One region of the Paraglaciecola sp. 2405UD69-4 genome, then DNA from elsewhere that is predicted to be linked to it. Evidence: predicted binding sites of a transcription regulator. Region 1 holds the regulator's gene; each other region holds the start of a gene.
The links. The regulator sigma-54, encoded in region 1, starts transcription at its own class of promoters, with help from an activator protein. The targets are predictions, from matches to a motif close to GTTGGCACGNNNNTNGNNT.
Positions count from the first base shown of each region.

Region 2: ACMUMK_RS02860 (DUF1778 domain-containing protein) is a predicted target of sigma-54. The motif match lies at 2,459-2,477, and genes of this name have one in related genera.
Region 3: ACMUMK_RS02660 (BON domain-containing protein) is a predicted target of sigma-54. The motif match lies at 1,600-1,618, and genes of this name have one in related genera.

Region 1 is NZ_JBLIXM010000003.1:149,197-154,497, reverse strand. It holds gene lptB (LPS export ABC transporter ATP-binding protein) at 1-413, shown strand, start outside; gene ACMUMK_RS12870 (RNA polymerase factor sigma-54) at 469-1,971, shown strand; gene hpf (ribosome hibernation promoting factor) at 1,997-2,284, shown strand; gene ptsN (PTS IIA-like nitrogen regulatory protein PtsN) at 2,317-2,763, shown strand; gene rapZ (RNase adapter RapZ) at 2,760-3,605, shown strand; gene ACMUMK_RS12850 (HPr family phosphocarrier protein) at 3,626-3,901, shown strand; gene ACMUMK_RS12845 (mechanosensitive ion channel domain-containing protein) at 4,098-5,135, shown strand.
Region 2 is NZ_JBLIXM010000001.1:639,505-644,805, forward strand. It holds gene ACMUMK_RS02845 (hypothetical protein) at 1-343, shown strand, start outside; gene ACMUMK_RS02850 (hypothetical protein) at 448-810, shown strand; gene ACMUMK_RS02855 (GNAT family N-acetyltransferase) at 1,632-2,129, opposite strand; gene ACMUMK_RS02860 (DUF1778 domain-containing protein) at 2,126-2,398, opposite strand; gene ACMUMK_RS02865 (hypothetical protein) at 2,629-2,985, shown strand; gene ACMUMK_RS02870 (nitrate- and nitrite sensing domain-containing protein) at 3,212-4,531, shown strand; gene ACMUMK_RS02875 (hypothetical protein) at 4,646-5,029, shown strand; gene ACMUMK_RS02880 (hypothetical protein) at 5,280-5,301, shown strand, end outside.
Region 3 is NZ_JBLIXM010000001.1:588,087-593,387, reverse strand. It holds gene ACMUMK_RS02665 (sodium:solute symporter family transporter) at 51-1,490, shown strand; gene ACMUMK_RS02660 (BON domain-containing protein) at 1,651-2,199, shown strand; gene ACMUMK_RS02655 (hypothetical protein) at 2,441-3,211, shown strand; gene tuf (elongation factor Tu) at 3,608-4,792, opposite strand; gene fusA (elongation factor G) at 4,868-5,301, opposite strand, start outside.

The sequences.
Region 1 (5,301 bases):
CTAGAAAAGAATTGTCTAAAGAACAAAGGGAACAACAAGCAGACGCGCTACTAGATGAATTCAATATCAATCATATTCGTAATAGTCTAGGAATGAGCTTATCAGGTGGCGAAAGACGCCGAGTAGAAATAGCAAGAGCACTAGCAGCAGATCCTGATTTTATACTTTTAGATGAACCTTTTGCAGGGGTTGATCCTATATCAGTTAACGATATTAAAGTCATAATTCAACATTTACGAGACCGTGGTTTAGGTGTTTTAATAACAGACCACAATGTACGGGAAACCTTGGATGTATGCGAAAAAGCTTACATTGTTAGTCACGGTGAATTAATTGCGTCGGGTACGGCGGAAGATGTTTTAAGTGATCAACGTGTAAGAGATGTATACCTAGGTGAACAATTCAGGCTATAGTTAGCACATACGTTAACTCGGCTGATAAACACATTACATTAAATATAAGAAGTGAATGAAACCCTCTTTACAGTTAAAATTTAGCCAACAGCTCACAATGACACCTCAGTTGCAGCAAGCTATCAAGCTGTTGCAGTTGTCTACTTTGGATTTGCAAACTGAAATTCAAGAAGCCCTTGATTCAAATCCATTACTTGAAGTTGAAGAGCAACACGACAATGCCAGTGGCGATAAAGCACTTGAAACCAACCACTCTGCTGACTCAGCAGAGAAATTAAGCGAGCAACAAGAAGTCAACGTTGACAGCGTAGAAGCTGGCGATGCTCTGCAAAATAATGATATCCCTGAAGATTTACCTTTAGACAGCACTTGGGACGAATACCTAAGTGCATCATCTGCCCCAGCTCCAACATCATCCTCATCGAGTTCAGGCTCAGCCAGTGATGATGAACCTGTGTTTCAAGGGGAAACCACAGACAATATTCAAGACCACCTGCTGTGGCAAATGCGCCTCACTCACTTCAGTGAAACAGATGTCGCCATAGCAATGGCCATCATTGACTCTATTGACGAAGCTGGTTATTTAACGATAAGTACAGAAGAAGTGCTAGCCAGCATGGACGATGAAGAAATAGAGTTGGATGAAGTTGAAGTCGTGTTAAAGCGTATTCAGATGTTTGATCCAATTGGCTCAGGTGCGAGAAGCGCACAAGAGTGTTTACTTATTCAACTAAACCAATTTTCTCCTGATACACCTTGGTTAGAAGAAGCCAAGATGTTGATCACCGACTATTGTGATCTCATTGGTAGTAAAGATTATCGAACCTTAATGCGCAAAACCCGCATGAAAGAAGACGAATTACGTGAAGCAATGCGCTTACTACAAACTCTCAACCCAAGACCAGGAACAGCCATAGTTACTGGTGAATCTGAATACGTAATTCCAGATGTATCGGTTGCCAAAAAGAACGGCCGATGGACAGTAGAGCTCAACCCAGACAGCTTACCAAAACTTAATGTAAATCAGCAATATGCGGCCATGAGCAAGAGTGTAAAAAGCTCAACTGACAGTCAGTTTATTCGCTCGCATCTCCAAGAAGCTAAATGGTTTATAAAAAGTGTTGAAAGTCGTAACGACACCCTACTTAAAGTCTCTAATTGCATAGTTCAGCAGCAAATGGGGTTTTTCGAGCATGGTCCAGAAATGATGAAACCTATGGTGTTAAATGATGTTGCCGAAATGGTCGACATGCATGAATCCACCATTTCACGAGTTACTACTCAAAAGTATATGCACACACCACGTGGTATCTTTGAGCTTAAATATTTCTTCTCAAGCCACGTTGCCACAGAAACAGGTGGCGAATGTTCTTCTACGGCTATACGCGCTTTAATTAAGAAGCTAGTCGCAGCAGAAATGCCCAGTAAACCACTAAGTGATAGTAAAATTGCTCAATTGTTGGCCGACCAAGGCATAATGGTCGCGCGGCGGACAATAGCAAAATATCGGGAGTCCTTAATGATACCCCCGTCAAATCAACGTAAGAGCCTACTATAGGCGCATTAAAGAAGGAAAAGGCGATATGCAAATTAACCTTACCGGTCATCATGTAGATATTACAGATTCTTTGAAGAACTACGTCGACACCAAATTCACTAAGTTGGAACGGCATTTCGATCATATCAATAACGTACACGTCATTTTAAATGTAGAAAAGCTAACCCAAAAAGCAGAGGCAACTTTGCACCTCAGTGGTACTGAAGTATTCGCAACATCAGAACATTCTGATATGTATGCTGCGATAGATGGATTAATAGATAAGCTCGATAGACAGGTGTTAAAGTACAAGGAAAAGCTACAACGCCACTAACTTAAATTCCTTACAACAATTAGAATATGCCAATGGAAATTAAAGATATCCTTCACCCTGACTGCACCTTGTGTGCAGTTCAGGGAGCAAGTAAAAAAAGAATCCTGGAACATATCAGTGATATTGCTAGTCAACACTTACTAGAAATAGATCAAGCCACCATTTTATCTTGCCTTATGTGCCGAGAAAAAATGGGTAGCACAGGGATTGGCAATGGCATAGCTTTACCCCATGGGCGCCTTGAAAATCTAGAAGAGGTGATTGCAATAGTTGTTACCAGCGAAACGCCTATCAACTATGAAGCTATAGACAATGCTCCTGTTGATGTTTTTTTTGCAATATTAGTTCCCACAGATAAAGCTTCAGAACACCTTGGTACTTTATCGGCAATTGCCGAAAAACTAACAAATAAAGAAACGCTGAAAATGATGCGTGCCGCCACTACAGACGAAGAACTATTCAAGGCTGTAGTCGAATGAAACTTATCATTACTAGTGGTCGCTCTGGCTCTGGCAAGTCTGTAGTACTAAGATCTCTAGAAGACCTTGGGTATTATTGCGTCGATAATATCCCAGTTAATCTGCTCCCCACATTAATTCACACGGTAGTAGATGAATACCAACAAGTAGCTGTTAGCATTGATGTTCGAAACCTCCCTAAAGATCCAAATGAACTAGTAGAAATTCTTAACTATCTACCGGAATCTTGGGATGTGACCATTCTTTACCTTGATGCCAGCGACGATATTCTAATAAAACGCTTCAGCGAAACAAGACGATTACACCCATTATCAAAACAAAATAAATCCTTATCCGCTGCAATTCAGGCAGAAAGCCAACTGCTTGCCCCTATCGCTGAGCGAGCTGATTTATATTTAGATACAGACCAATTATCGATACATCAGTTAGCAGAACTAGTGCGAGAAAGGATTTTAGGCAAAAAGAGTTCAAGGTTAGTATTGGTATTTGAATCTTTTGGATTTAAATATGGAACACCAAAAGATGCCGACTATATGTTTGACGGGCGATTTTTACCCAATCCCCATTGGGAGCCAGATCTAAAACATCTCACAGGTTTAGATGCCCCAGTACAAATTTTTCTAGGCTCACAGCCAATCGTGACTAAGTTTATTTGGCAAATTCAAAATCTAATATCCACTTGGCTCCCCCACTTAGAAAGAAACAACCGTAGCTATGTCACCATTGCCATTGGCTGTACAGGTGGACAACATCGCTCAGTTTACGTGGCAGAAACCCTTGCGAAAGCATTTACAGACTCACATCCTGATGTACAAATACGGCATCGCGAACTAAATCGCTAAGCCTTACAAAGAAGAACGCTATGGCCACATTCGAGAAAACATTACTGATTGTCAACAAGCTTGGACTTCACGCTAGAGCTGCCACGCAACTGGTTCAGTTAACCAATAAGTTTGATGCTGAGATCACTTTGCATCTTGGCGAAAAAACCGCTTCAGCTAACAGTGTGCTTGGTTTAATGATGCTAGAAGGCAATCAAGGCAAAGAGATTAGATTTGTGAGTGAAGGACCAGACGCCAAAGAGGCGTTAGATGCAGTGGAAATATTAGTGGCAACTCGCTTCAATGAAGATGAGTAAACGAGTATTTATCTGTTAAAAAAGAGCTAGCTGCCTCCGCATCCCAATTCAACTTTTACCCCAGCAAATTTAAAAAGTATCTCCCCGAACTAGCAGACATTCAAAAACCTGATTGCCACTCTTACTAAAGCGACTAATTTGACGCTTAGTGATAGGATAAGCCCATAAGAAGACATGTATCTAAAAGGTAAATTTTGTGGACCTAAGTGATAACCTATTAATGGATTGGCTGCCCGCATTAGTCACTTTATGTTTTTTTGGCTTTGTAACTTGGCTAAGTCAAAAGCTCATGCTCATAAGGCAACAGCATAAAGGCAATGAAAACACCTTTTCTCGCCAAGTAGTAACGCTATTGCTATTACTTGTGGGCTTAATCAGTGTGGTGATTTCACTGCCCTTAAAGGAAAATCTTGAGATACAAATCCTTAGCTTGATAGGCTTAGTTTTATCTGGATTATTAGCATTTTCCTCTACGACTATATTCGGGAACTTAGTCGCCGGTACCCTACTTCGCTTTACTCAACCATTTGGCACAGGTGATTTTATTCGCATCAATGGTACTTTTGGCCGTGTCACTGAGCTGGGTTTATTCGATTGTGAGGTGCAAACAGAGTCACGAGAGTTGGTGTCTATCCCAAACAGTATATTGATCACTAATGCGGTCACTGTAGTACGCCGCTCCGGTACCATTATTTCTGTTGAGTTATCCTTAGGCTACGACTTACATCATAGTCGTATCGAGGAATTATTGTTAAAAGCAGCCGAGCAAAGTGGCCTTGAGGACGGCTTTGTCCATGTAACCAAGCTAGGAGATTTTTCTGTTAGCTACAAAATCAGTGGTTTGCTCGTTGAAGTTAAAAACCTGCTAACTGCACGTTCCAATCTACATAAGTATGTATTGGACTGCTTGCATGATAACGATATTGAAATTATGTCTCCTAATTTCATTAGCCAACATGCAGGTCCTGATGCTAAACGCATGATTGCTCACTCTCCTGCATTTAAAAAGGTGAAAGATGAGTCTATTGCTGAAGACTTGATTTTCGATAAAGCAGAGCAAGCTCAACAAATAGAAAATGACAGGCTCGATATGTTGCAAAGAATCGAGCAGCTAAAAGAGAGCCTTAAGCATGCAGAGAAAGATAAGCAGCAACTTATTGACGCTGAAATAGAACAGCTAAAAATTAAAGTAAGCGAATTAAAAGAGGTTGCCGAGGACCCAGACAATAAATAAAACTACTTTCTTATTTAAAGAGATAGGAAGTGATTAACTTCCTAGATAAAGCTAGCTTCATCATACTGTATAAAAAGTGCGTAAATATGTACTGACCAAAGGCCGTGCATCCATTACACTATTTGTCGTTATGAGCCCTTGTAACACTGTTTCTTTTTAACCCTCA
Region 2 (5,301 bases), on a different contig from region 1:
TGAAATAGATAATAAAACCAGAACATATATCCAAAGTGCTTATGTACCTGCTTTAGTTAAAAACTACATTCAATTGTACGAAAGTATCAAAGCTTCAGGTAATACTATCACTACTTGCAATGATAAATTATTTTCACCGATATCAAAGGGATCCAACTTACATATATCTTTGTGTGTCTCTAAAACCGAATTAAATATGAGTCACGTTAAGTATTTTTCAAAATTAACAAATCAACCAGAAAAAGAAGCCGCTGAGTTTGTTTTTAAAAACACTAATGAGCCAATTTTGATTAGCATTATGATGCACAAGTCACCTAATCAAGTTAGTATTTCGGGCATATAAATATAACAAGTCACTTAAAAGGACAAATAACAGTCGGTTTTTGCTCCTTCGTCGCTTATTTTAACCAACTATTATTTGCCTCTTAGTGAGGAGTTAGGCATTACATGAGATATGGACTCGCATTTCTAATTATTTTATTCCCCCTACATTCTCATGGGTGCTTTAGTGGTGTTGGTTATGAACAAAATTGGCATGATTCGGTAAGTTTACTTTTGGTATCGCTAGTTATTGGTTTTATCGCTACTTTTGTTAGATATATTCAAAAAGCAAAACGTTTATATATTCCTTTAACAATATTAGCGATCGCCTGTATTCCATCTATTATCGAAATTTTACGTTATGGTAATGGAGATTGTGGCGCGGGTTTAATGGAAGTGTCTGTTTGGCCTGTTTATATAATATTCACTGTTTTATTTTACGAGACTGTAAAGTTAGTTAAAGTTAAGTTTGGGGTAGGTAATGTCTAACAAAAAGCTTAATCAGAAAACCACTCCCTGGCCTTCGGCCAAAACGCATCGTATTTTCTGCTTAGCTTAAGCGTTATACATAAAAGGAGAAAGTATGAAGTGCCCGCACTGTGAAAAACCTGTGAGCCTATTTTCAAAGGAAATGAATCGCTTCGGAAAGAATAGATCATGCCCTCATTGTCAAAATTCAGTTCGCTTATTTGTCAGCCTCAAAGTGGCAGCTCTTCTTTTTATTCCCGCGGTGGTTCTTATTCTTTTTTTAAGGCCCATATTTGTTAACTTAGGGGTTAGCGGTTCTCTTGTCACAGGCTTAGTCACAGGACTTTTAATTTTGCTAGCAGCAAGGCTAAAAGCAGCATGAGCATATATGTATAACAAGTGCATAATGATGGAAATTTTACTCGCTGGTAAAGCACTCCTAAAATCCCCATATGTTAAGCGTTATACAGCAGAGATTTTTTGGAATTAAAAGTTGAATGTAAGTAATATTTTTGAAATTGCGAAACGTGCTTTTATCGTAGCTTCTAAGTTCTATTTTACAATTTTTGCTGTAATGGTGCCGTTTACATTGATCGTCGATTGGCCAGAGGATAAAGACTTCAGTTTTTCTCTTTTAACTCACATATTGGTAAGTATGGCACAACATCCATTGTTCTATGTTTTATTTGCGGGGGTATATGCATTCTGGGTGTTGTTTTACATTTTTAATAAAAGTGGCAATGCTGTATAACAAAAACATTATGGTGGGAGTTTTACTCGCTGGTAAAGCGCTCCTAAAATCCCCTTATTTAAAAGTTAGTTTGCTAAAGGCTAGCGGTTAACTAGCCTAAGCTTGCTCTCACATCAGCAATGGTGATGAAGAGTTTATTTTCAGCGTCTTCAAATGCTTGGAAACCATAGCCTTCATAGAAACGTTTCGCACCGTCTTTGGCATTAACGATAACAACCGGAAATGCAACGCTATCGCTAGCAGCTAACAGCTTTCTGAGTGCGTCGATAAGCAGCCATTCACCAAATCTTTTCCCCTTATATCGGTCATCGACAGCAAGACGGGCAATCAGACCTCCCGAGGTGGATGATTGGTGCTTTTTTTGTAACTTGTCGGGCAATGTCTTTAAATCAATTGGCGTCATTGTTAGCGTGTAAAAGCCGATGATATGTGAGTTGTCATTATCATCTTCCAAGACAAACGTTCTGGTGTTGTCTTTCTTTGCTTGCTGACTCGCCATTACTTTTAAGTAATTATTGAGAGCTTCGATGCCACAGTTAAATCGGTTTCTATCGTGTTTAGCTTTATCTAGAAGTACCGTATTCATCACTGAGTTTTGCTATCGTATCGTTCAGAAGCAGCTTTTAGCTTTGAGTTCTGTGTTGCAGGATGGTCTAAAGCGTCCATTAGCAACATTGCATCAGCTTGGCTCAGTTTTAAAGCTTGTTCCCGTTCGATGACTTGTTTAGCTTTTTCGATTGCAGCGCTTAGAACAAACGAGTTGATGCTAGACATGCCGGCGATCGCGGCAGCCTTAGTAAGTAAGTCTTGTGTATCGACATCAACTCTAGCGGTGATGCGAGGCAAAGTAGTAGCCATAATGTTATCTCCTGTTGTGTCAAAATGTCACATGTGTATTATGGTCTTAAAGTGTGCAATAAGCAATCTATGTGTCACTTTGGCACGCAAACTAACAACGCGTTTAAGACAAATTCCCAACGCTTGGCATTTTTCATTCCATCGTTGGTTTTTGTGTTTACTGAGCTTATCCTTATCAGGACAGCCATGATAACTTTGCTGGCGTTTGTACAATTCACATTCGAGTATTTATGAAGAGTATCGTAATTTTATTAGTATCTTTGTTTTCATCTTTAGATGTTATCGCTGAATGTCTATTCCTAGAAAATCAAATAGAAATAAAAGCAGTCTCGGCTCTTAGAAATCAAGCCATTCTTGTTTTAGATGCAGAGGGAGAAAACTGTGACTCTATCACTGAAAGAGATATACGAACTTCTTGTCAGTGTAAGTACCGAAAAGAGCCTTTAATCAATTTTAAAAATCAATATGATGAAGTGCTTAGTAAACAGCCAGAATATAGCGGAAGAATGGTATGTTTTTCTGAGAATAACCAAGGAATATCTGTAAACTTTATTGCTTATAAGCAAATGGCTTCTTGGTGCATTTAGTGCCTGCCAACCAATCAAGTACGCGCCTTCTACCCCGAGAGTTGTGGCTCTAGAAAAAGCTCAGAACAAGGTTTTAAATAACATTCATGATAAAGGTGTTACCGCTCAACGACTCATAGTGGTTACTTAGAACAATAAAATAAGCATAAAAATTGCATTATTTTTTATGGCAGAAACGGTTTAGCGTTTCATTTAACCCTCATCTTGTAATAAATTCGGATTGTCCATGAACAAGTATAGTGACACTACCAAGCAGTTTTTACTTGCCACTAAACGATCAGAAATAGAAGCTCTGCACCAACTTGCATCAAATTGCCAAGTTATTACTTTTGTTTGTGAGCTGATTCACCAATTGCAGCGTGAACGGGGTATTTCTAATATCTTTTTAATCAGCAAATCCACGCGGTTTTGCGAGCAAAGGCGTAATCAAATAGAAGCAAGCATAACCACAGAAGAAATGCTTCGCAGCCAGCTTAAAGCTAAATACTTACAAGTCAGTGATAGTGCCAGTAACATGCGCTTATTCAACTTAATTGCCCTTGCTCTACAAGATATGGATCATGTGCCAAGCTTAAGACGAAAAATAGAAAACCAACGTTTGACCGCTGCCCAATCAACCCGAGCATTTTGTCGAGTCATTTCAGCCTTGTTGGCTGTGGTTTTTGAAGCATCTGATGTAGCCAGCGACCCTAAAATCACCCAGCAATTAGTTGCTTTATTTAATTTTATACAGGGTAAAGAGTTTGCAGGGCAAGAACGAGCATGGGGGGTAGTGGGGTTTTCTCAAAGCACATTTGATAAAAGGCTCTGTGAACGAATCAAGCAACTAGAGGTAAGCCAACAAAATAGTTTTAAAACTTTCTTTGAGTTCGCTCTTGAGAGCGACAGCCAACAATGGCAAAGCCTAGAAAGCGCTGACTCAGTTAAGTCACTGTCGCAGATGCGAGCTATGATCCAGCAATTAGCTAATGGTACACCTATAGCCGCTGAGATAAGCGAAGTTTGGTATGAATTAACTACGGCACGCATAGATAAAATGCATACAGTCGAAGAACAGTTAAGCGCAGGCCTGCTCGAGCAAACCAAAAGCCGAGTGGCCAAGGTGGAAGATGATTTGCTCAACCATAGAAAACGAGTGAATACTGCTGCAAACAACATTTCTGATATGGATTATTGGTTGTCTACTCAAGTAACATCAAATGAAGATGCAAAAAATACCCTTCAACAATCTTACATAAATGCAAATAATCAAACCGAGCAGTTAACTGGTAACCGAGCGTTTTATGAGCTGATTAAAGAGCAATCTGATCATATTAAACGGATGGAGCTGGAGCTAGATACAGCAAAGCAAGCATTTATTGAGCATAAAAAGATCGACCGAGCTAAATTGCTAATCATGCAAGAAATGAATCTTGATGAAGCCGAAGCCCACAGAGTAATACAAAGACGAGCTATGGACGAGCAAACTAGTTTAATGGCTATTTCTGAAACAATTATTAAAACCGCAGCTGCTTTGCATAAAAGTTTGCAGTCTCTTGAGAGCTAAGTAGACAGCCATAACAAAAATGAACTAATAACAGTTGATTTTGCTTGTTTCTCGCAATGTTAGCCAACAATTTTATTAGTGTTTAGTAACACCTTAAATTTAAAGGACTGTTGTATGAAGGGTTATTCAAGTAAAAAACTGAGCTTACTTTTTTTGATTATTCCACTGTATTTCATAGGCATAAATCTTGTGCCTCAAGTAACCATTTTGAACAGCTCAAACATACGAATTGTAGATGCTAAAATCACAACCCCAAATTCTGATTTAAAATTTTGGTCACTAAATGATGGAGAAGATAAGGAGCTTCATTATTCAATTTTCCAAAAAGAGGGAAAGTATCGATATGACTTTTCTCTAAATAATAATATTACCTTGAGCGGTGAGTGCGGTTTTGTGAATAATTTTGAGTTCGGTAAACGTGTTATATTTTTAGTTAGCGACGACAAGGTAATCTATTCTAGTGGTGAAAGTGTCGTATGCGAGACATATGAAATATAGCAAGCGAAGTTTTAGACCTTATTGTTATTTACCCTGACAGCCATAACAAAAATGGTTCTGGCCTTGGCCCAAAGGCTTTTTTTGGGAGGGAGGTTAAGCGTAAGGGAATACAGAGGTCACCATTGAAAAATTTTTAATTAGTATTTTTTTATCGAGTTTTTTAGGTGCCGCAATTTTATTCTTGTCGCCGTATGTCACAGGTTAAATTGAACCGTGAGACTCAAATACTTATTATTACAGCGGAGCGGTATTGGTCGCTGGATTTGTAATTT
Region 3 (5,301 bases), on a different contig from region 1:
AAGAACAAGATCTGCCTGCAAGGTTAACAACTTACATCATAGGAATCGTTTTGCTTAATTCAAACACAGCCATACTTTGGCTATCTTTTTTTGCTGCTGTATTTGCTGTTGCAGGTCTTGTATTTGCTCGTCGTCATCAAGGAGACTTAGAAGAATTTATTGTGGCACGTAATAGTCAAACCAGTCACGCCACCTTTTTAACCCTACTCGCCACAACTATGGGTACTTGGGTGTTATTTGGCCCAGCAGAGTCAGCCACTTGGGGAGGCATAGGTGCAATACTTGGCTACGCATTAGGGACCCTAATACCCAGCTTAATTATGATCCCCCTAGGCACCAGAATAAGAGAAATCATGCCTACAGGCCATACCTTAACCGAGTTTGTGCGCGCTCGATATGGCCGCTCTGTATATTTATGTGTGCTATTTATTATGTTGTTTTATCTTTTTATTGGACTTTCTGCGGGGCTCACTGGCATTGCACAAATGGTTGCATTGTTAGCGCCTGTACCGCTGTGGGTAACCGCATCTATTGTAATGCTTTCCACCTTACTCTATACCTTATACGGCGGCTTAAAAGTCACAATTTTTACAGATCGTATGCAAATGCTGGTCATACTCCCTTTTATTATTCTGATGTTTGTTTTAGGTTGGCAAGCTACTGGTGGTTTGGCACCAGTAATAGATGGGTTAAAAGAAAAAGCGCCGCAACTACTCAACCCCTTTGACAGCCAAGGCATGGAAACTGGAGCTACTTTTTTCTTAGCAGTATCTTTAACCGGTTTATTTTATCAAGGCACTTGGCAACGTATATTTGCAGCCAAAACAGATAAGGTTATACGAAATAGCTTTATATTAAGTGGGCTGGTTAGCTTCCCTATTCTGATTGCATTTGGTTTATTTGGGTTAGCCTTTGTAGGCCTATCACTTCCAGGATCTGGTTCTACAGCGCTGTTTAGTGTTGTTCTAGATAACGCCCCCAGCTGGTTATTAGTAGGTATGATATTTTTCGGTCTAGCACTTATTATGAGTAGTGCAGACTCCACTATAAGTAGTTTTCATAGCCTATTTATTGTCGACCTTAATCGCCTCTTTCCCTCCCTTACACAACACAAATTAACCTTAACATCCCGTTTGTTAATTGTTTTGATATCGGTACTAGCCTTACTGGTTGCCGCTAAAGGTTATAGCATTTTGTATCTGTTTCTATTGGCTGATTTACTATGCTGTGCTGCCGCATTCCCGGTATTTTTTGGCTTTTATAATAGCCGCTATCAAAACTACCAAGCGCTGATTAGCATCATAGGGGGATTAATAGCAGGCTTACTATATTTTCCGAAACCCGGAGAGCCCATAGCGTTCTTATTTGAATCCTTCTTATTAGCTACCCTTACTCCCGTAGCTACTTCCTTAGTTTTACTATCACTACCAAGCAAAAAGTCTTTCGACTTTTCAATCATTCATAAAACAATCAACAAAATAGGTGGTTAAACCATAATCACATGAAATTTTTACATTTTAACGGGTAGTGGTTACATAGGTAGTCAATATCCAAAATTGGAACAAACCAACAAAACATATAAAAATCAATATCTTACATATTGGCATTGAACTGGCATTAACCCATGTGAACTTTAAACAGGAGAAAAATATGAAACGTACAAGTCTTTCACTATTAATCGCAACTGTTATTAGTACAGCCTCTTTCACAGCAAGTGCTGAAAATACTTGGAAAGAAGAGGCAAAGGATGCATGGCTTGATGGCAAAGCTGAATCAACCTTGCTATTTAATGGAAACTTAAACTCATTCGATATCAATACCGACGTACAAAACGGTACTGTTATATTAACTGGTAAAGTAGATACATCAGTAGACAAAGCATTAGCCGAAGAGCTGGTTTCGTCTCTAGATGGTGTAGAAGAAGTTGAGAACGAACTGACAATAGTTTCACCAGAGCCTGATGCAGACGACGAGATGATGCAAGATTTAAAAGACTCTAAGGTAGAAACTGTCGTTAAAACTCGATTACTATTTGAATCTGAAGTAAGTGGATTGGATATAGAAGTCGAAGTTGACGAAGGTGTAGTCACCTTAGCAGGTACAGTAACCACCGACTCAGAACGTCAATTGGCCATCGCCATAGCGGAAAACACTGAAGATGTATCAAAAGTCGTTAATAAACTGACGTTAGAAATCTAGAAAATACGGCCCCTTTTTAAGGGGCTTTTCTTTAAATACCCTAAAACGAACTCCACTACCCCTTCATTTAATAGCTGTTATTTCCCCGCTCCTTGACAGAGCAATTGAAACCCCTTACAAATATGAGTTCACATAACCTAAAGTTTAAAAATTCATTTCTGAACTAGTTAACGCTCAACAGCTAAAGCCCATATAAGTGCATTTCTTTGGACCGCCCTAGTACAATTTTAAGGATGTAAAAATGTCGATCTTATATAATAAAAAGTCCTTCCATAGAGCTAAGTATCTATGCTTTAGTTTACTATTCGCTATTCTCTTTGTAGGATGCAACAGCACGCAAGACCTAAATCCCAACAGTAAATCTAGTCATCAACTCTCTATCAATGCAACTAAGGACTTAACTGATCGAATCGCTATTTCAGCAAACGTGAATTATCAGTCAGGAAGCGCAAAAGAAAGCTTTAATAAGGAAAGTGACACCGTTCAAATTGATGATACCCGCTTTGTGGGTACTCCTAGTGATCCAGTGGATCTAAATTATGACTTTGACTTAGTTACCAGCAAGCTTCTATTAGACTTTTACACAGTAAAAGGTGGGTTTTATGAGCTCACCATTTCTCCAGGGTTGAGTTACGTAAGCTACGACTTAGACTTCAACGTTAATGAAGAACAATATTTTACAAAAAAGGTAAATAGCATCGGCTACGGGCTCCAGATCAATAATAGATTCGCATTAAGCGATAAGCTGAGTATTAACCTAAACGTAGCTCACTTTGCCACAGAATCAGATGAGATAGGCTATCTGAGTCTATATAGAGCTTCATTAGATTATGCAGTTTACAAGAACTTAACCCTAGGCCTTGGCTACCAATTTACTAATGTGGGTGACCCATCTAACAATCACAATAATGGCGATAATTGTGACGAAACTGCAGTAGCCGAAGAATGTAAAAACTCGGAAATAGATCTAGAAGCTCAAGGTTTACTACTAAGTCTAAAATACCTTTTTTAGTATAATCTAAAGTAATAAAAAGGATGGTTTTAGTTTCCTTTTAAACACTCCTATTTAATTTATTTCCAGACACAAAAAAGGCTCCCGAGGGAGCCTTTTTCAATCAATAACTAAATATTAGTCAAGGATTTTAGCAACAACACCCGCAGATATGACCGTAAGGAATTGCATAAATGCCGAGCATACAGGGGTTGTAATTATCGGCCTATAAGGCCACGTGACTCTGGGCATCCTGCCCTACACCCTTCGGGCCATGCTGCGCATGTTCTATTTTGTTTCGACGAGCCGGCCCTCCGGAAAATAGTCACGGAGGTATCCATTCAGGGTACCGTACAGAAGCTACGGGCAATAAAAAAGGCCACCTAAGTGACCTTTCTTGAATTGCTTAATTTAGAACTAGTCTAAAATCTTAGCAACAACACCCGCACCTACTGTACGGCCACCTTCACGGATTGCGAAGCGTAAACCTTCGTCCATCGCGATTGGGTTGATAAGCTCTACTTTGAACTTAAGGTTGTCACCTGGCATTACCATTTCTACGCCTTCAGGAAGCTCTACTGCACCTGTTACGTCAGTTGTACGGAAGTAGAACTGTGGACGGTAGCCTTTGAAGAATGGAGTATGACGGCCACCTTCATCTTTAGACAATACATATACTTCTGCTTCGAAGTTAGTGTGTGGGTTGATTGAACCTGGCTTAGCTAATACTTGACCACGCTCTACGTCTTCACGCTTAGTACCACGTAACAACGCACCAACGTTCTCACCAGCACGACCTTCGTCAAGAAGCTTACGGAACATCTCTACACCAGTACAAGTTGACTTAGTTGTCTCTTTGATACCTACGATTTCTACTTCGTCACCTGTGCGTAAAATTCCACGCTCAACACGACCTGTTACAACCGTACCACGACCTGAAATTGAGAATACATCTTCAATTGGAAGTAGGAAAGGCTTGTCAACGTCACGCTCTGGCTCTGGGATGTATGAATCTAGCGCTTCTGCTAGTTCAACAATCTTCGCTTCCCATTCTGCTTCGCCTTCAAGGGCTTTAAGAGCAGAACCTTGGATTACTGGTAAGTCGTCACCTGGGAATTCGTATTCTGAAAGTAATTCACGTACTTCCATTTCTACTAATTCTAGTAATTCTTCGTCGTCTACCATGTCACATTTGTTCATGAAAACAACCATGTAAGGTACGCCAACCTGACGGCCTAACAAGATGTGCTCACGTGTTTGTGGCATAGGACCATCTGTAGCTGCAACAACTAGGATTGCGCCGTCCATTTGAGCAGCACCAGTGATCATGTTTTTAACATAATCGGCGTGACCAGGACAATCTACGTGGGCATAGTGACGTGTTGGAGTATCATATTCAACGTGAGACGTTGAAATTGTGATACCACGCTCACGCTCTTCTGGAGCGTTATCGATTTGATCAAATGCAGATGCATCGCCACCGTAAGTTTTTGCCAATACAGTTGTGATTGCAGCTGTTAATGTGGTTTTACCGTGGTCAACGTGGCCAATAGTACCTACGTTTACATGCGGTTTAGTACGTTCAAACTTTTCTTTTGCCATTTTACTGGTTTCCTAGTTAAAAGTCCGGCCCCTACCCTAATGGAATAGATAACCGGACCAGACCTTCATTAAGATTTACAGTCGCGACTCGGAGATGGCTTTTGCCACCGCATTAGACGCTTCTGCGTAATTAAAAAATTCCATAGAGTATGAGGCTCTACCCTGAGTTGCACTACGCAAATCAGTAGCATAACCAAACATTTCTGATAACGGTACTTTTGCATGTATAATTTTTATACCTGCAACACCATCATCCATGCCTTCAATCATACCGCGGCGCCTGTTAAGGTCACCGACTACGTCACCCATCCAGTCTTCTGGAGTGGTAACTTCAACTTTCATGGTTGGCTCAAGTAAAACAGGATTTGCTTCTGCAGCTCCTTTCTTGAATCCCATCGACCCAGCGATTTTAAACGCCATTTCTGAAGAGTCAACATCATGATAAGAACCGTCGTATAAAGTTACTTTTACATCAAGTACCGGATACCCAGCTACTACACCACTTTGCA